4 regions of the Rhizobium sp. BK060 genome follow, and region 1 is predicted to be linked to each of the others. Evidence: predicted binding sites of a transcription regulator. Region 1 holds the regulator's gene; each other region holds the start of a gene.

Region 1 (4,735 bases):
TCGCCTTCCAGACCAACCTCCTCGCACTGAATGCCGGAGTGGAGGCCGCCCGCGCAGGTGATGCCGGAAAGGGCTTTGCCGTCGTTGCACAGGAAGTGCGCGACCTTGCCGGTCGCTCCGCCAATCTGGCGAAAGAAATCAAACAGTTGATCGAGACCTCTTCCAGCCAGGTTTCAGCAGGCGTCGGCCTTGTCAACCGCACAGGCGAAGCGCTCAGCAATATCGATCAGCAGATTCTCAAGGTCACGGCGCTGATCGAGGGGATCGTGCGTTCTTCCTCCGAACAAACCACCGCGCTCCTGGAAGTCAATGCCGCCATCAACACGATGGACAGTGTCACGCAACAGAACGCGGCGATGGTCGAGCAAACCAGCGCCGCCTGCCGAGAGCTGGGCGACGAGGCGGTGCGCCTCAATCACCTGCTGTCCCGTTTCTGTCTCGACGAAACGGGACAGTCCGCGACCATGGGATATGCCTCCCACAAAAGGATGGCGCTCGCCGGTTGACGGCCGACACCCGTCTGCCGGTTTCAGGCGGCCTTTGCAATCACGTCGAAGGCCAGCAGCTTTTCGAGCAGCCGCGGCATATCCTTCAAATAGACCATGTTCGGCCCGTCGGATGGCGCATTGTCAGGATCTTCGTGCGTTTCTACGAAGACACCGGCGACGCCAACCGCAACGGCTGCCCGTGCCAGCGTCTCCACGAATTCGCGCTGGCCGCCGCTCGAACCGCCCTGCCCGCCCGGCTGCTGCACCGAATGCGTCGCATCGAAAACGACTGGAGCACCCATCGCCGCCATGATTGGCAGCGAACGCATGTCGGAAACCAGTGTGTTGTAGCCGAACGAGGCGCCGCGTTCGCAAAGCAGAATATTCGGGTTTCCCGTCGAGTTCAGCTTGTTGAGAACGTTCTTCATGTCCCAAGGCGCCAGGAACTGTCCCTTCTTGACGTTAACGGCTCGGCCGGTCTTCGCGGCTGCCACTAACAGATCGGTTTGACGGCTCAGGAAGGCCGGGATCTGCAGGACGTCGACGACCGTCGCCACCTCGGCGCACTGCTCCTCGGTATGGATGTCGGTCAGAACCGGAAAGCCGTATTCCTTCTTGAGGTCCGAAAAGACCTCCAGCGCCTGTTCAAGACCTATGCCGCGCTGCGCCGACAGCGAGGTGCGGTTCGCCTTGTCGAACGAGGACTTATAGACGAGGCCGAGACCAAGCTTGTCGCAGAGTTCCTTCAATACACCGGCGACCATGAAGGCATGGTCGCGGCTCTCCATCTGGCAAGGCCCGGCAATCAGGGACAGCTTGCCGGCATTCGAAAAGGTGACGCGGCCGGCGCCTTCGCCGATCACGACTTCGGAATTTGTCTGGCTCATCGTTTCTCCTCGAAGGCGAAGAGCGCGCCCTGTCCGGGCGCCGCCTTCACCAGAATTCGATTATTCTTGCGCGTATAAGTCATCCCGTTAGCAGCCAAATGCGCTTCTGTCACGGCGAGATCACTGACCTTGAAGACAATGGCGACGCCACGCAGGCCGCGATCATTCGGTGCCGGAATATCGAAGTAGGCATCCAATCCATCTGGGGAGAGAACGCTCACTCTGGCGTTCGGAGTTGTCACACTCGCGCCAAAGGCCTCGTTGGTCACCGGGAGGCCGTGCGCCGCAGCACGCACAAATGGCGCAAATGCTTTTGGGTCCGGCGCGCCAAGAACGATCTCTGCGATCCCACTCACGCCATTTGCGTGCTTTTGCAGCGCTCTACGGTCGGCCGGCAGCGGATTGACGCGTTGGCACGTGAAAAAGAAAAAATCCGGAGCCCGCAGATCGACCGCGAACGCGAGCTTGAACGCAGCGGTGGCCTGAGAGCCGTCAGGCATCTTCATCGGCCGCTCGAACTGCAGCATCTCGCCGCCATTGATCTTTTCGGCAAGGAACCGGGCATGGTCGCGATCAGCATCGGTGGTCGCAAAGACCACCGCCGAGAAACCATCATCCCCGCATCGAAATCGGAAAGCCCGGTCACGCGCAGTGAAGACATTGCCTTTCTTCGCCGACGCCTCGTGCAGCTCCGCGTTGGCGACGCCTAAGGGTTCCAGGTATGTTTCGTCGGCGAAGAATATGCAGGCATTCTCGGTTCCAAAAGGATGCCGGGCATCGGGTGCGACGGTGAATCCCAGCTTTCCCAAGCGCTCGCGCGCAAGTCCGATATTGGAGACCGGCAGCACGATGTGGTCCAGCGGATGTGCTTCGCTCATGGCAAACTCTCCGGAATTTGCGAAGATGTGCGCCGGGCAAGGCAACAATGCAACCCCCTTCTACGCTTTCACTCAAAAGCGACGCAAAAACTGAGCAAGTTGCAGGCAAGTTTTATGAAAATTTAGGCACTTGCGGAACACATATGGAACATATAGTGTCTGTTCTGGCTTTGTTTCACGACTCTGGGGTTCAACTTCGATGCTGACGCGCAAGCAACAGGAGCTTCTTCTCTTCATTCACGAGCGGATGAAGGAATCCGGTGTCCCTCCGTCTTTCGACGAAATGAAGGACGCCTTGGATCTCGCGTCCAAGTCAGGCATCCACCGGCTGATTACTGCGCTCGAAGAACGGGGCTTCATTCGCCGACTGCCTAATCGGGCCCGCGCATTGGAGGTCATCAAGCTGCCGGAGGCATATAATCCGAGCCTCCAGCCCCGCCGCGGCTTTTCGCCGAGCGTTATCGAAGGCAGCCTCGGCAAGCCGCAGCCGGTTGCGCCGCCGAAGCCGGCTGCGCATGCCGACAACGACAGCTCGGCCTCCGTACCGGTTATGGGGCGGATTGCTGCCGGCGTGCCGATTTCGGCAATCCAGAACAATACCCACGACATTACAGTTCCGGCCGACATGCTTGGCCCGGGCGAGCACTATGCGCTTGAGGTGAAGGGCGACTCGATGATCGAAGCCGGCATCTTCGACGGCGACACAGTGATCATCCGCAACGCCAGCACGGCAAATGCCGGCGACATCGTCGTCGCACTCGTCGATGACGAGGAAGCGACCCTCAAGCGTTTCCGCCGCAAGGGCGCCTCCATTGCGCTTGAGGCCGCGAACCCGGCTTATGAAACGCGCATTTTCGGACCCGACCGCGTCAAGGTTCAGGGCAAGCTGGTCGGCCTCATTCGCCGTTATCACTAACGACAGGCAGCTCGTCGTCAAACGTACCGCTTCGACAGTTGTATGCCCGATGCCGCATCCAGGGGCGATCATGCGTGGTATACGAGGTCGTCACGATGGGTGCCCTGGTCGTCTATCCGTATCTCAGCGGTGCCCGAGCGGCGCAAGGTTTCGCCGGTGAATAGCAGTGCACCCGACCGGCATTCCGTCAGACGATATCGGCGGTGTCGCACGCAGCGCCGAAGTACACAGGGTTTTCGACGATTGTCAGGACGTAGCCGCTATCATGCGTGGCGGTGCACCAGGCGCCTTTCAGGCATACGAAGCGATTCGTAGCGCCCATCGCAGCCTGACGCAACGCATTGCGAGCATTACGCAGTTCCGCTGCCGAGAAGAGACGTTGAGCTTCACCTTTATTATCCCGCAGCCGAACAGGGCCGACGCCGTCCAATGATCGCGGTGGAGCACCCTTCGCCATTGATCGAAGATGAAGTCAGTCGGATGGAGTCGATTTTTGGTGCAAGGACTTGCCCTTTGACAATCGCGACAAGGCTGCCGTCCTCGGCAATGACAATGTCCCGGGCGACTGCGTCTGCGAGAGCGAGAGCGAGATGATGTAGCGCGCCAGCGGCCACGGCCATCGCCTTCCCGACGCTCGACGCGGCCCGTAATCGTCGTAGCTACAGGTGAATCCAATATGACGGTCGCCCTGCTCTGCGTTTCGAACTGGGCGAAAAGCATTCCCAGAACACCCAATACCCCTGCCTGCGCAAGATTTCGGGCGGCCTTGGCCTGCCGCCAGCGCAATCAGGGCCGACGCGACAATCCATGCTCCCAGGCGGATTGCTGGCGGATCACTTGCGAACTCAAACCAGAGGACGGCGCCAGTCCCGAGGAAGACCGGAGAAAACAGGACAAAGCGCCCATGTTCCATCTCCGTTGCCACAGCGCGTTGAAACCACGATGAGCAGCCGAGAGTCGCGGTCGTACCCCGCGTTGGCCAGGAAACGAGTGACGGCGTGCGGAAGGCGCGGAGGCTTGGGAGTAGATTGAGGCCGGAGAAAATAAGGCTCTGCCGCACGAGCAGGCGCACCCGCGCCCGGAGCGGCCTTTCTCACCTCAAATGGCTTCAACCGCGGCATGCATCTGCGCCCAAAAACAGCCGCCCTTGCAACCACAATGCAAGCTCTCGAGGCTTGAAGCAACAATAATCGATTGAAATCTGAAGGAAAATCGGAAATCAGAAAAGCCAAGGATTATCATTAGCTTCTGCTATGCGCAGGGTACATCGCAGCAGTGCCCAAAAGTTGATACTGCGATGCACAAAATGGCACCACGGTAACTTGGCATTAGGCGCGCGATCATATAGCTATCGTCGACGACGCTTAACCCTATGGCGCTTTTATGGCGCCAACCGCCAGTTTGGAGGATCAGAATGACGGAACAAAGCGCAACACTGAAAATCGGTGATAAATCAGTCGATCTCGCCATCAAGAGCGGCACGATTGGCCCTGATGTCATCGATATCGGCGCCCTGTACAAGAACACGGCTTCCTTCACGTACGATCCTGGTTTCACCTCGACCGC
Region 2 (4,735 bases), on a different contig from region 1:
CGCATCGTCGATCAGTGGGGCAAGGTTGAGCACGGTCGTCACGCCTTTGGCGCGGGCATCGGCCAGCGCCCGCTCGACGGCCGGAACCGGCACTTCGAGCTGAAGCATCAGGATGTCGCCTTTGTTCATGGCATCGATCGCTGCATCGGCATCGCCCGGCGTCATCGTGCCGTTCGCACCGGGCACAACAGCAATCATGTTTTCGCCGTCGCCACCGACCAGGATCAGCGCGGTTCCGGTCGGCTCGTCGACCTGCTTGACGGTTTCAAGCCCCGTGCCGGCCTCCTTCAGCAATACGAGCGCCGGCTCTGCGAAGCCATCCCGACCGACGGCGCCTGCCATGTGAACGGTGCGCCCGGCGCGTCGCGCGGCAAGCGCCTGGTTGGCGCCCTTGCCGCCTGCCGCCGTCGAGAAGCCATTGCCAGCGACCGTTTCGCCGGGCTTCGGCAAGCGCGCCGTGGTGGCGATGAGGTCCATATTGATGGAGCCGAAAACTGTGATCATGGTGTCCCGTCCGATGCTTTTCTTAGGCGCGACACTGCCCGAAGGCCTTACTCGTCGTCAACCACCCTGAGCTTGAGAAGCCCGCTGCGGCTGTCGACGGATTTCGGCGCCGGGTCATTATCTCGTGCCGTGGCCTTGCCGCTGTCGCCGCCCTCGAATTCCAGAGCCTCGATCTTCGCGCCGCGCTTGGTGAGCTTATCGGTGGAGGTAAGGATCTGGTCGACATCCCTCTGGGTCATGGAAAAATGGCTCTGCAGCTTGCGCACGCGCTCGTCGAGGCGGCCGAGATCGTCCATCAAGCTCGCGACCTCGCCCTGAATGACATGCGCCTGGGCCCGCATTCGCTGATCCTTCAGCACGGCCTGAATGACCTGGATGGAGAGCATCAGCAGCGAAGGTGACACGATGACGATGCGCGACCGGTGTGCCTTCTGCACGATCGCTTCGAAATTCTCATGGATCTCGGCAAAGATCGATTCCGACGGCACGAACATGAAGGCTGTGTCCTGCGTCTCCCCCTGGATCAGGTATTTCTCCGAGATGTCGCGGATATGCGTCTCCATGTCGCGGCGGAACTGCTGCGACGCAACCTTGGCTCCATCCGGTCCGCCCGCGTCTCGGATCGCGTTCCAGGCTTCGAGCGGGAATTTCGCGTCGATCACCAGCGGCGGCGCGCCGTTCGGCATGCGGATCGTGCAGTCGGGACGCGAGCCGTTGGACAGCGTTTGCTGGAATGCATAGGCGCCCATCGGCAGGCCATCGGCGACAATCGTCTCCATGCGTGATTGGCCGAAAGCGCCGCGCGTCTGCTTGTTGGAGAGGATCGCCTGCAGACCGACGACGTCCTTCGCCAGCGTCTGGATATTGCTCTGGGCGGCATCGATGACGGCAAGACGCTCCTGCAGCCTTTGCAGGTTCTCGTGCGTCGATTTGGTCTGTTCACTGATCGTCGTGCTGACGCGCTGCGACATTCCGTCCAGGCGCTGGTTGATCGCCTGGTTGAGTTCGGACTGCCTCGAGCCGAACACTTCGGCCATCGTCGACATGCGCCCATGGATCTCGGCCTGGATCTTCAGAAGCTCGGCCATGCGGGCGTCCGTCTCGGCGGCACGAAGGTTCGCGACCTCGGCCTGCTCGCGCCGCACCTGTCCGCTGCGGACAAGGAGGACGGCCAGAAGCAGGATCAGCGCGGCGATTGCGCCTCCGGCAAGGGCCAGCATGGCGGGGCTTATCTGCGACAGGGCGAGGAGAAACGACTCAGAGCTGGTGTTCATGCTGGCAACAATAGCAAACTCAAATGAGATATCCAGATCAAAACGTGAACAACCCACAAGCTTTCCGGCAAACTAGATGACATCAGAGAGCAAACGGCAGCTGACGAATCGGAAGCGCATTTAACCATTGCTCAACCATATTGAGCAAAAGCTCTGCTCAATTTTCCTTTCAGCATCAATCGCAAAGCAGAGACATCATGACCAGCCAGCAGTCCGACAGCGCGCTCAAGCAACGCCTCGATTTCATCGAGTTGGATGATGGAGCCCGCACGGCGCTTCGCGAGATGCGCCCGGCGATCGCGGAGCTGCTCGGCGGCGCCCTCGACAAGTTCTACGCGAAGCTGGCGAAGACATCCGAGGTCGCGGGCTTCTTTGCCGACAAGGCGCATATGGGGCACGCCAAGAAGCGCCAGGAAGATCACTGGGCCAATCTGGCCGGCGGCAACTTCGACGAGGCCTATGTGAAAGGCGTGGTTGCGGTTGGCAAGACGCATGCCCGCATCGGCCTCGAACCGCGCTGGTACATCGGTGGCTATGCCTTGCTGATGAGCGAACTCGTGAAGGGCCTCATGGCCAAGCAGTGGCCCTCGATGTTCGCCAGGCAGCAGGGCAAGGTGCTGGCCGAGAAGCTCGCCGCCGTTATCAAGGCCGCGATGCTCGATATGGATTACTCGATCTCGGTCTACCTCGAAGCACTTGAAGAGAAGCGCCGCAAGCTGGACGAAGAGCGGGCGAAAGCCGAGCAGGATCAGGCAATCGCCCTCGATCATCTTCGCCGCAGCCTGGAAGCGCTTTCGAACGGCGATCTCGAGGCGACGCTACCGCCCGACCTCCCCGGCAATTTCAAGGGCATGGCCGACGATTACAATCGCGCGGTCGCTGCTCTTCGTACGTCCTTCGCGTCGGTACGGGCAACTTCGGGTGAAATCCTGCGGGGCACGGACGTGATTGCCAAGGCCTCGGATGATCTTGCATTGCGCACGGCGCAGCAAGCCGCCGGCGTCGAGGAAAGCTCGGCGGCACTGCAGCAACTCTCGGTCAGCGTCGGCCAGACGGCCGCAAACGCCGAAAAGGCATCCGGTGCTGTTCGCGAGACACAACAGAAGGCCAAGAGTTCGGGCGAACTCGTCACCAGCGCCGTTTCCGCGATGGCCGGCATCGAAAAGTCATCGACCGAGATCGCAAAGATCATCGGTGTGATCGATGAGATTGCCTTCCAGACGAACCTGCTGGCGCTGAACGCCGGCGTTGAAGCTGCGCGTGCCGGCGACGCAGGCAAAGGTTTTGCCGTTGTGGCTCAAGAAGTCCGCCAACTCGCGCAACGCACCGCCGATGCGGCCAAGGAGATCAAGAACCTGATTTCGGAAAGCTCGTCACAGGTGAACGAAGGGGTCGACATCGTCAGCAGCACCGGCGAGGCACTGAACGACATGATCAACCGCATCGATATCATCAACCGCTTCGTTGCCGATATCGCCGCCGCGGCACGCGATCAGGCTACCGGTGTCAACGAGGTCAGCGTCGCCATTCGCAACATGGACACGATCACGCAGCAGAACTCGGGTATGGTCGAGAATACCTCAGCCGAGACACGGCGCCTTCGCGGCGAGGTCGATAATCTGGTGGCGCTGCTGCAGCGCTTCCGCACGGGCGTCGGACATCGTTCGATAGCCGCTCCGCGCCGCGCCGCCTGACGGGAATGCGGCTAAATTCCGGGCTGGAGCGTAAAAAAGCGCTCCACCCGCCTACCGGATAATTCCATCCTGGAAAAAGATGCGTTATGGGAACGCCATGACCATCAAGCCACTCATCATTCTCCCCGATCCGCTGCTTCGTCAGGTTTCCAAGCTGATCGAGCGCGTCGATGCCGATTTCCAGCGCCTTGCCGACGACATGCTTGAAACCATGTATGACGCGCCAGGTATCGGCCTTGCTGCCATCCAGATCGGCGTGCCGCGCCGTATGCTGGTCATTGACGTTTCCCGTGAAGGCGAAGAGAAGCAGCCCCTCGTATTCGTCAATCCGGAGATCCTCGCATCGTCCGACGAGCGCTCGGTGTATGAGGAGGGATGCCTTTCCATCCCTGATTACTATGCCGAAGTCGAACGCCCGGCGGCCGTCACCGTGAAATATCTCGACCGAGACGGCAAGGAGCAGACGGTGCAGGCCGACGGCCTGCTCGCGACCTGCCTGCAGCATGAGATCGATCACCTGAATGGCGTACTCTTCATCGACCACATCTCTCGCCTCAAGCGAGACATGGTGATCAAGAAGTTCACCAAGGCGGCGAAGTCGGCGAAGGCGCTCTAGCTCTGAGTTGCGCCGGCAGCCGGCTTGCGGTGCGCCGATTGCGATCCGACGGCTTGATCTGACGCTCGAAACCCCGTTTGAAGAGGCTGACCGGAAACATGGCGGGATAAAATGTCGCTTCGCATCATCTTCATGGGTACGCCCGAATTCTCCGTTCCGACTTTGCGAGCGTTGGTCGATGCCGGGCATACGATCCTCGCTGTCTACAGCCAACCGCCAAGGCCGGGCGGACGACGTGGCCTCGATCTGCAGAAGTCACCTGTGCATCAGGCTGCCGAACTGCTCGGTATCCCCGTCTTTACGCCAGTGAATTTCAAGGATCCGGAAGAACGCGAACGCTTCAAGGCTCACGATGCGGACGTTGCCGTTGTCGTGGCCTATGGCTTGCTGCTGCCGGAGGCGATCCTGACCGGTACGCGCTACGGCTGCTATAATGGTCATGCCTCGCTGCTGCCGCGGTGGCGGGGTGCTGCACCGATCCAGCGGGCGATCATGGCCGGCGATCAGACGACCGGCATGATGGTGATGAAGATGGACAAGGGCCTGGACACCGGCCCGGTGGCCCTCACCAGCGAAGTCGAGATCGGCGCGAACACTACGGCCGGGGAGTTGCACGACGCGCTGATGCATGTCGGCGCCAAGGCGAT
Region 3 (4,735 bases), on a different contig from region 1:
TGCGGCGCCTGCTTGAAGAGCGGAACGCAACGTTTGCGGCGGAAGCCTGCGCCTAGCGTCTTCGTAGGCCTGCTATGAGCCGCGGCCTTGCTGACTCCGGGATATTCTGCCTTTCTGTGCGAGGGGATTACCCGGAGCCCAAGCCATGACCGAGCCCGGTCCAGAGGAGAAGATCGACGCGACGTTCCGCAACGGCTCGCTGACGGCGGCCGGCATCATCCTCGGCTTTTCCTTGAGCTTCATCAGCCGCTGGGCCTCCAATCCAAACGACTGGAGCCGGATCGACATCTTTCCGATGCTGCTGCTGACGGTGGGGATAGCCCTGCAGGTCAAGGTCTTCGCCGACCTCCTGGCCCGGGACTCGCTGATTGCTGCCAAATACGATCGGGCCAGACGGCTGTTTCTGATCGGCATCGCGGTCGTCGCGGCCGGAATCGGGCTGGCATTGCTCAATGATATTCTGGGGCTGGGATCAATGCCGATCTTGGGGTGAGCGGGATGTTGCCGTCTTATAGTCTCGATCTCATCGACGCTGCACGATGTCGCCAGGCCGATCACATTGAGATTCTTGTGAATCCGTCCTGATATATGAAACCTATGAAACCCGCTCCACAAACCCATCGAGCACTCTCTTCTGGCCAGCCCGGTCAAAATCGATCGTAAGCTTATTGCCCTCGATCTCGATGATATTGCCGTTGCCGAATTTCAGGTGGAAGACGCGGTCGCCGGTCTTGAACTTCGAGGGTTCCGTCGCCGTGGATTTAGCTACCAGCTCGCCGTCGATGGTGCGGCCGCGCGGGCCGCTTTCGCCGTAGCCGATGCGCTCCACGGCATGGCCGGAGCGGGTGCCCCAGTTGTCGCGGGTGGCGTCCGTCTTGTTCTGCTGGGCACGCTTCCAGCCCGGCGTCGAATAGGCGTTGGCGAAGGGATCGGCCTTGTCGAAGCGGGACTGACCGTAGCTGCCCCTGCCATAGCCGCCATAGCTCTGCTCGGCTTCCGCCACTTCGACATGCGTTTCCGGCAGTTCATCGAGGAACCGCGACGGGATCGTCGATTGCCACAGACCGTGGATGCGTCGGTTCGAGACGAACCAGATGTGGCAGCGCCGCTTTGCGCGGGTGATGCCGACATAGGCGAGGCGGCGTTCCTCTTCGAGACCGGCGCGGCCGCTTTCATCGAGCGAACGCTGGTGCGGGAACAGGCCTTCTTCCCAGCCCGGCAGAAAGACGGTGTCGAACTCCAAGCCCTTGGCCGAATGCAGGGTCATGATCGAGACGGCGTCGAGATTTTCATTCTGCTCGGCGTCCATCACCAGCGAGACGTGCTCGAGAAAACCGCGCATCGACTCGAAGCTTTCCATCGAGCGGATGAGTTCCTTCAGGTTTTCAAGACGGGTTGGCGCGTCTGCCGACTTGTCGTTTTTCCACATGTCGGTGTAGCCCGACTCTTCGAGGATCTGCTCGGCAAGCTCGGTATGGGGCGTGTTCTCCAGCATTTCCTGCCAGCGGCGGAACGACTGAACGACGTCGAAGAGGGCTTTGCGCGCCTTCGGCTTCAGCTCGTCGGTTTCGATCATGTCGGCGGCTGCCGCCAGCATCGGGATATCGCGGGCGCGAGCGTAATCGTGAAGGGCGCGTACCGTCGTATCGCCGAGGCCGCGCTTCGGGGTGTTGATGATGCGCTCGAAGGCGAGGTCGTCGGCAGGCTGTGCGACGAGGCGGAAATAGGCCATGGCATCGCGGATTTCGAGGCGCTCGTAGAAGCGCGGACCGCCGATGACGCGGTAGTTCAAGCCTAGCGTCACGAAACGGTCTTCGAATTCGCGCATCTGGAAGGAGGCGCGCACGAGGATTGCCATGTCGTTCAGCAGATGCCGCTTGCCATTGGCATCGCCGCGCTGAAGCTGCTCGATTTCCTCACCGATTTCCCTGGCTTCCACTTCGGAATCCCAGGAGGCGTGCACCTGGACTTTGATGTCCTCGGGATCGCTCCGGTCGGTGAAGAGTGTCTTGCTGAGGCGACCTTCGTTGTGAGCGATCAGATGGCCAGCCGCACCAAGGATATGTGCCGTCGAGCGGTAGTTGCGTTCCAGCTTGATGACCTTGGCGCCCGGAAAATCCTTCTCGAAGCGCAGGATGTTGTCGACCTCGGCGCCGCGCCAGCCGTAGATCGACTGGTCGTCGTCGCCGACGCAGCAAACGTTCTGCGGTTCGCCCCTGGGGCGCTGCGCAAGCAGCCGCAGCCACATGTACTGGGCGGTGTTGGTGTCCTGATACTCGTCGACGAGGATGTAGCGGAAGCGGCCGTGATACTCCTTGAGAAGATCAGGGTTCTTACGGAAGATCGCGATCGGGTGCATCAGGAGGTCGCCGAAATCGCAGGCGTTCAGCGTCGAAAGCCTTTGCTGGTAGGCGATGTAGAGTTCGCGGCCCTTGCCATTGGCGAAGGCGCGCGCGTCGCCCTCGGGGATGTCGCTCGGGCCAAGGCCCTTGTTCTTCCAGGTGTCGATCATGCCGGCAAACTGTTTGGCGGGCCAGCGCTTGTCGTCGAGGCCTTCCGCCTGGATGAGTTGCTTGATCAGGCGAACGACGTCGTCGGTATCGAGAATTGTGAAATCGGAGCGCAGGCCGACGAGTTCGGCATGGCGGCGTAGAAGCTTGACGCCGATCGAGTGGAAGGTGCCGAGCCATGGCATGCCCTCGACGGCGCCGCCGACGAGCACGGCAATACGCTCCTTCATCTCGCGGGCAGCCTTGTTGGTGAAGGTGACGGCAAGGATCTGTGAAGGGAATGCACGGCCGGTGTTGAGGATGTGGGCAATGCGCGTCGTCAGAACGCGCGTCTTGCCGGTGCCAGCGCCCGCGAGCACGAGAACGGGACCTTCGAGTGTTTCGACGGCTTCGGTCTGCTCCAGATTCAGGCCGGAAAGGTAATCGGGGCGCTTGCCGCCATCGCGAGCGGCCATGGCGCGGGCGGCGAGCCCTCCGCCGGCCGGAGCGGCAGGGGCCGGCTGCTTGCGCGGCGGCTCATCCGGCTCTTCGTCGAAGAAGGGGATATCGTCGAAACTATTGCTCATGGCGCGTAATGTAGTGATTCGGGATGGAAAGACCAGAAAAGATGTTCTGCTTTCATTCCTGTCCGGGCGGCTGTCCTCAGCTTGTATCCGGCCTGGGAGGGCCGCAACGGCGACGAATTGCCGGATGTGCTGCAAGTTTTATCCAAGACGGTACGGCATCTCGCATAAACGTCAGAAAACAAAACCGTTATTTGTCCTCGGCGAAGTAACGCTGCGACGCGTGCGGGAAACGAGTGGCGAACGTTTTACCAGTAACTCAGTCTTGATATTACAATTCAGTAATGCGGACCAATTCGCTTGCCGGTGATCAGCAAAGAGACAATATTGTCGCAGACGCGCGGCAATTTGTCCTGCGAACGCCTCTTTCGATAGACCCTGGACGAGCCTCGAGTCCCTCTGGAGACGTGAATGGCATTTTGGAAGCAGTTTATAGTTTGCCTTGTCGTGATTGCTGCCGGCTTTGCTGGATGGGTTTACTTTGTGCCGGGGGCCGGCGAGACGCTACGCAAAGCCGGCTTTTCTGAGGTTTCCAAGTTGGCGCCCGGCGAAGCTGCACCGCAGCCTGTGGTCAGCGCAGAGGGACAATCAAGGCGCCGCGGTGGCGGAGCCAATGCGCCCGTTCTGGTCGCCACGCAAGCCGTTGTTCGTGGCGTCGTCAATGATCGGTTGAGCGCCATCGGCACGGGGGATGCGATCCGCTCCGTCGTGGTGATGCCGCAGGCGAGCGGTACGATCCGCGACATCCTCATCAAGTCGGGTGACAGGATCACCAAGGGGCAGGTTCTCGCGAAGCTCGACAGCGAAGAGCAGGTCATTGCTCGCGGTCAGGCTGATGTGGCGCTGAAGAGCGCCATCGAGAAATCCAGCCTCTACCACAACATCAAGTCCAGCGTGTCGCGCATGGACGTCTTCGACGCAGAGATCGCTGAGCAGGGCGCACGCCTGCAGCTGCAGGCCGCCGAGCTCAATCTCGAGCGCCGCAACATCGTCGCGCCCATCGATGGCATCGTCGGTATCATCGCTGTCAATGTCGGTGATAACGTCTCGACGACAACGCCGATCGCCACGCTCGACGACCGGACGGAGATTCTCGTCGACTACTGGGTACCGGAGCGCTTTGCCAACACGATCACCGTAGGTCACCCGGTGGAGGCGACCTCTGTTGCGCTGCCCGGGCGAGCTTTCTCGGGAGTGGTGGAGGCGATCGACAACCGCATCGACGCCGCCAGCCGGACACTGCGCGTGCGGGCGCGGATCGACAACGCGTCCGACGAATTGCGGGCCGGCATGTCTTTCAATGTCGGTATGAAATTCGCGGGTGATCAGTATCCGGCGGTGGACCCCGTTTCGGTACAGTGGGACTCCCAAGGCTCTTTCGTCTGGCATGTTGTCGACGGCAAGTCCCAAAAGGTTCGCGTCAGCATCGTGCAGCGCAATCCCGACTTTATCCTTGTCAAAGCCGACCTGAAGGACGGCGACGCCATTGTTACCGAGGGGCTGCAGCGCGTCCTTGAGGGCGGAGCAGTGCGCGTCGCAAGCGAAGTCGCGTCGAGCTCGGAGCCTGCCACGCAATGAACGTGATCGAGATGCAGGAGAAGCCGGCTTCCGGCAAGCAGACATTTACCGCGCTGTTTGTCCGGCGCCCGATCCTTGCGCTGG
Region 4 (4,735 bases), on a different contig from region 1:
CGACGCACCGGCTGTGGCCGATACGTCCCCTCCCGCAGCCTGTCGCGGATGGCAGGCCAGCACTGGCGTAGCATCGCGGCCGTCTGGTCGATATCCAGTCCGTCCGCGCCCGCAGCGCCTTTGTTGGCGCGCACTTGTTGGCGCGCACCTGCTTCCACGCCTGCAGAAGGTTCTCTCGCCGCAGGGCCGCCTCAAGCAGCCCAGCACCTGTGTCGTTCCCGATCCGCGGCGGGAGCGCGGCTTCGTCAAGATCGGAGCCTGGGCGGGCTTCACCCGCTTGCCCCTCCGATCTCCCGGACATTCCCGGCATCTGACGCATGACCTTGCTCATCCTTAGAGGAACTTCACTCTCTCTCGTTCAGCCCTTCGTTCGCACCTACCTGCTCCCTACTACGACCTCTGCTGACTTCTCGCTCCGGCTCGACACCGTCGCCCTTTCAGGCGCAAAACGAGATCTCCCAACAGGTAAGAACACACTCCTTCACTGCACGACCGCCGGATTTACGCCACCGACCCTTGGTCACAAGAGCTTCGCGGTATGTTGCCCGCTCGCCCTGGTCGGCATCGCCTCATATCCGGTTCTTGTTCATCGACCCGCAGTTGCGATCCACGCTTCCTCCCCACGGTCGGTCGCCCTTCCGCAGTTGCGCTTCTCTTCGCTCGCCATGACCAGCTTACGGTGGGACTTCCACCCACAAGAATGCGCCCATGCTGGGCGCACAACAAAAAAGCGCCGATTCAGCCGGCGCTTTCGATCTCAAGATGATAAGCCTGCTAGGCGCTGGCCCGGGCCTTAGTAACGTGGGCAACGTGCTTCGTAGCGGCGGCCGTACCGATCCCTGTAGACGCAGTAGCCACGCCGCTCAACGGAGTGGCCGATCAATGCGCCAGCAAGACCACCGGCAACTGCGCCCACGGCAGCGCCGCCCCAGCTGTTGCTGACAGCACCACCGATAATGGCGCCTGTACCGGCACCGATCGCGGTACCCTGTTCAGTCGCCGTGCAGGAGGCAAGCGCACCAACGAGAGCGCCAATGAGCACAATCTTTTTCATCATGAGATATCTCCCAGTTTTTTCCGTCGCTTAGATGCGACCAAGCAGCACAAGAATAATAATAATCACGAGAACTAGCCCTAAACCGCCCGAAGGTCCATAGCCCCATCCCCGGCTATAGCCCCAATTCGGTAAGGCGCCGATCAAAAGCAGAATAAGGATAATCAGAAGTATCGTGCCAAGCATGGTTCAAGTCCTCAACGTCGTTACACTTGGAATGGACGAGAAACACACACCACCGTTTTTTGTTCCCTATGCATCAACTGTTCCGCTTTGATGAAAAAAACCAGATCGAGCCGCATTTTCCGGTTCCTCTCAGGAACGTTAGCATCATGGGGTGTCGGGGCGGGCTGGATCGATTGTCGATTTTCGGCGAAAGGCCGTTGACAGCCTAGATGCAACTCCGGCCACACGTATGGCGCGAATTTCAAGATTCAGCATCTTGTGGGAAAAAGTGATTCAAAATCAATACTTAGCCGTGAACAAACACTGAATCATCCGGAGTCAGCGATTCGTCTCCGATTCGTTCTCAAGCTGTTCCGAATCGCAAAACGAGCAATCTGCAAGCTTTTCGCGCAACAGAAAACCGCAGAGTAAATTCAAATCAGCCCTTGCGTTTGAGACAACGGCTGTCCATGTGTTGTCTGCTCTCGGAGAGGAGCTGACTTGACCTGGGGCACCCTCGCCTCACTTGCAGGACCATGACACTGACATCGCAGCCGATGATACTGAGCGGGCGCGGAGTAACCGCGGTGCTCGGGCCAACCAATACCGGCAAGACGCATTATGCCATCGAGCGCATGGTTGCGCACGGCACTGGCGTGATCGGACTACCGTTGCGGCTGCTGGCACGCGAGGTCTATACACGCGTCGCCGAAAAGGTCGGGATCCAGAATGTTGCGCTGGTAACGGGCGAGGAGAAGATATCGCCTCCCAGCGCCCGCTTTTCGGTCTGCACTGTTGAGGCGATGCCGCGCGAGACCAAAGCCGCCTTTGTCGCAATCGACGAAGTGCAGCTCGCGGGCGATCTGGAACGTGGTCATATCTTTACGGACCGTATCCTGCATCTGCGCGGTCGCGACGAGACACTGCTGCTCGGCGCCGGCACTATGCGTCCAATTTTACAGCAGCTTCTTCCGGGCATTATCGTTGTCGAGCGACCGCGACTTTCCCAGCTGTTCTACGCCGGACAAAAGAAGATCACACGCCTTCCTCAACGTTCGGCGATCGTCGCCTTCTCGGCGGATGAAGTCTATGCGATCGCCGAGTTGATCCGGAGGCAGCGAGGCGGGGCAGCCGTCGTCCTTGGAGCCCTTAGTCCACGTACCCGCAATGCGCAGGTGGCGCTCTACCAAGCCGGAGACGTGGAGTATCTGGTCGCGACGGATGCGATCGGCATGGGTCTCAATCTCGATGTCGATCATGTCGCCTTCGCGCAGGATCGCAAATTCGACGGCTACCAGTTCCGTAATCTCAATCCTGCCGAACTCGGGCAGATTGCCGGCCGCGCCGGTCGACACGTTCGCGATGGGACATTTGGCGTCACCGGCCAAGTCGATCCCTTCGATGAGGAATTGGTCGAACGCATCGAAGGTCACGAATTCGACAATGTAAAAGTGCTGCAATGGCGCTCAAAGAACCTCGACTTCGCCTCCATTCACGCGCTGCGCGCGAGCCTTGAGACCGGCCCCACCGTTTCCGGCCTGACACGCGCTCTGCCTGCCGTTGATCAACAAGCGCTGGAACACCTGTCGCGCTACCCTGAGATCATCGACCTTGCGAACAATCCGGCGAGCGTCGAGAAGTTGTGGGAAGCCTGCGCGCTTCCGGACTACCGGCGCATCGCGCCGGCCCAACACGCCGATCTCATCTCCACCCTCTTTTCCGATCTCGTCCGCTATGGCACGGTAAATGAGGACTTCCTTGCCGAGCAGGTACATCGCGCGGATCGAACGGACGGTGAGATTGACACGCTTTCGGCGCGAATCGCGCAGATAAGGACTTGGACCTATGTATCGAATCGGCCCAATTGGCTTGCCGATCCGACACACTGGCAGGAAAAGACGCGGGAAATCGAAGATCGATTGTCCGATGCGTTACATGAAAGGTTGACGAAACGCTTTGTTGATCGCAGGACATCTGTGCTCATGAAGCGCCTGAGAGAGAATGCGATGCTGGAAGCTGAAATCAGTGTAAATGGCGATGTCTTTGTTGAAGGACATCATGTGGGGCAGTTGTCGGGATTCCGGTTCACGCCCATTTCGGGAGCGGAGGGACCGGACGCCAAGGCTGTTCAGTCTGCTTCGCAGAAGGCGCTTGCTCTGGAATTCGAGGCGCGTGCGGCTCGCCTCCACGCGGCCGGCAATAGCGATCTCGCGATCAGCTCCGACGGTTCGATCCGCTGGTTGGGCGACCCGGTGGCACGACTGGCAGGCAGTGATCATGTCATGCGCCCGCGCGTCATTATTCTCGCCGACGAGCAGTTGACCGGCAATGCACGTGACCACGTGACCGCCCGTATCGAGCGCTTCGTAAATCATCATATCAGCACGGTTCTGAAGCCGCTTGACGATCTGTCCCGCGCAGAGGATCTGCAGGGCCTGGCAAAGGGCCTAGCATTTCAGCTCGTCGAGAACCTCGGCGTGCTGTTCCGGCGCGACGTGACCGAAGAAGTAAAGTCGCTGGATCAGGATGCCCGCGCTTCGATGCGCCGCTACGGTGTCCGCTTCGGTGCCTACCACATCTTCGTCCCCGCCCTTCTGAAGCCCGCCCCTGCAGAGCTCATCACACTCCTTTGGGCGTTGAAGAATGACGGTCTCGACAAGCCCGGTTATGGCGATCTCATTCCGGTGCTGGCTGCCGGCCGCACCTCGGTCGTCACCGATCCGGGTTTCGAGCGCACCTTCTACAAGCTGGCCGGCTTCCGATTCCTCGGTAAACGCGCGGTTCGCATCGATATCCTTGAGCGCCTGGCGGATATCATCCGCCCGCTGCTTCAGTGGAAGCCGGGCCAGGCAAATCGTCCCGAAGGAGCATATGACGGCCGCCGCTTCACGACGACGACCGCTATGCTTTCGATCCTTGGTGCAACACTCGAGGACATGGAAGAAATCCTGAAGGGGCTCGGCTATCGCTCCGATGCCGTCAAGGCGGAGGAGGCAGCAGCCCATCTGTCGGCTCAGGACGCCTCGGTAGCGGCGACGACCGGGACTGCGGTTGAGGATGGCGCAGAGAAGGCGGATCACGACGATGCCGACAGCGCATCGGAGGAAGCCGCCTCGGAAGCTCCCGCTGCTGTTGAAGCAGTGGTGACCGAACAACCAGTCGCGGCAAATCCCGAAGACGCCGAGGAGCCGAAGCCGGTTCTTCTCTGGCGCCTCGGTGGCCGCACGGACAATCAGCGCCAGGCTCGCAACCCGGGCGAACGTCGCGGTGGCAACAATCGCGGCCAGGACCGGGGATCTGATCATCGCCGCCAAGGTGGTGCAAATGACGAGGGCCGAGACGGCAACCGCCAGCATCACGGCAAGGATGGCGGCAAGCCACATCAGGGACGCGGCGACCGCCACGAACAGCGCGGCGACCGTCAAGACCGTGGCGATCGCAAGGATCGCAACAACAATCGCGGCGGCCCACAGCCACTGCGCTTCGAGGCAAAGCCACCGCGCAAGGAAAAGCCGA

What was found. Region 1 encodes LexA, which represses DNA repair genes until DNA is damaged. Its sites were predicted from a motif close to TGTTCNNNNTGTGTTCNG; they were not measured.
Region 2: FHT71_RS26310 (DNA recombination protein RmuC) is a predicted target of LexA. The motif match lies at 1,812-1,829, and genes of this name have one in related genera.
Region 3: FHT71_RS14130 (UvrD-helicase domain-containing protein) is a predicted target of LexA. The motif match lies at 3,119-3,136, and genes of this name have one in related genera.
Region 4: FHT71_RS12720 (helicase-related protein) is a predicted target of LexA. The motif match lies at 1,579-1,596, and genes of this name have one in related genera.

Annotation. Positions count from the first base shown of each region.
Region 1 is NZ_JACHYW010000003.1:265,128-269,862, reverse strand. Features, by position in the region: gene FHT71_RS05080 (HAMP domain-containing methyl-accepting chemotaxis protein) at 1-506, shown strand, start outside; gene kdsA (3-deoxy-8-phosphooctulonate synthase) at 530-1,375, opposite strand; gene FHT71_RS05070 (VOC family protein) at 1,372-2,253, opposite strand; gene lexA (transcriptional repressor LexA) at 2,453-3,169, shown strand; gene gltA (citrate synthase) at 4,584-4,735, shown strand, end outside.
Region 2 is NZ_JACHYW010000031.1:71,131-75,865, reverse strand. Features, by position in the region: gene FHT71_RS26315 (ribokinase) at 1-504, opposite strand, end outside; gene FHT71_RS26310 (DNA recombination protein RmuC) at 552-1,778, opposite strand; gene FHT71_RS26305 (globin-coupled sensor protein) at 1,976-3,472, shown strand; gene def (peptide deformylase) at 3,570-4,088, shown strand; gene fmt (methionyl-tRNA formyltransferase) at 4,200-4,735, shown strand, end outside.
Region 3 is NZ_JACHYW010000011.1:69,213-73,947, reverse strand. Features, by position in the region: gene FHT71_RS14140 (DUF488 family protein) at 1-56, shown strand, start outside; gene FHT71_RS14135 (hypothetical protein) at 146-493, shown strand; gene FHT71_RS14130 (UvrD-helicase domain-containing protein) at 596-3,076, opposite strand; gene FHT71_RS14125 (efflux RND transporter periplasmic adaptor subunit) at 3,485-4,651, shown strand; gene FHT71_RS14120 (efflux RND transporter permease subunit) at 4,648-4,735, shown strand, end outside.
Region 4 is NZ_JACHYW010000009.1:221,023-225,757, reverse strand. Features, by position in the region: partial or broken gene FHT71_RS31220 (group II intron reverse transcriptase/maturase) at 1-134, opposite strand, end outside; gene FHT71_RS12730 (YMGG-like glycine zipper-containing protein) at 794-1,057, opposite strand; gene FHT71_RS12725 (DUF3309 family protein) at 1,085-1,240, opposite strand; gene FHT71_RS12720 (helicase-related protein) at 1,756-4,735, shown strand, end outside.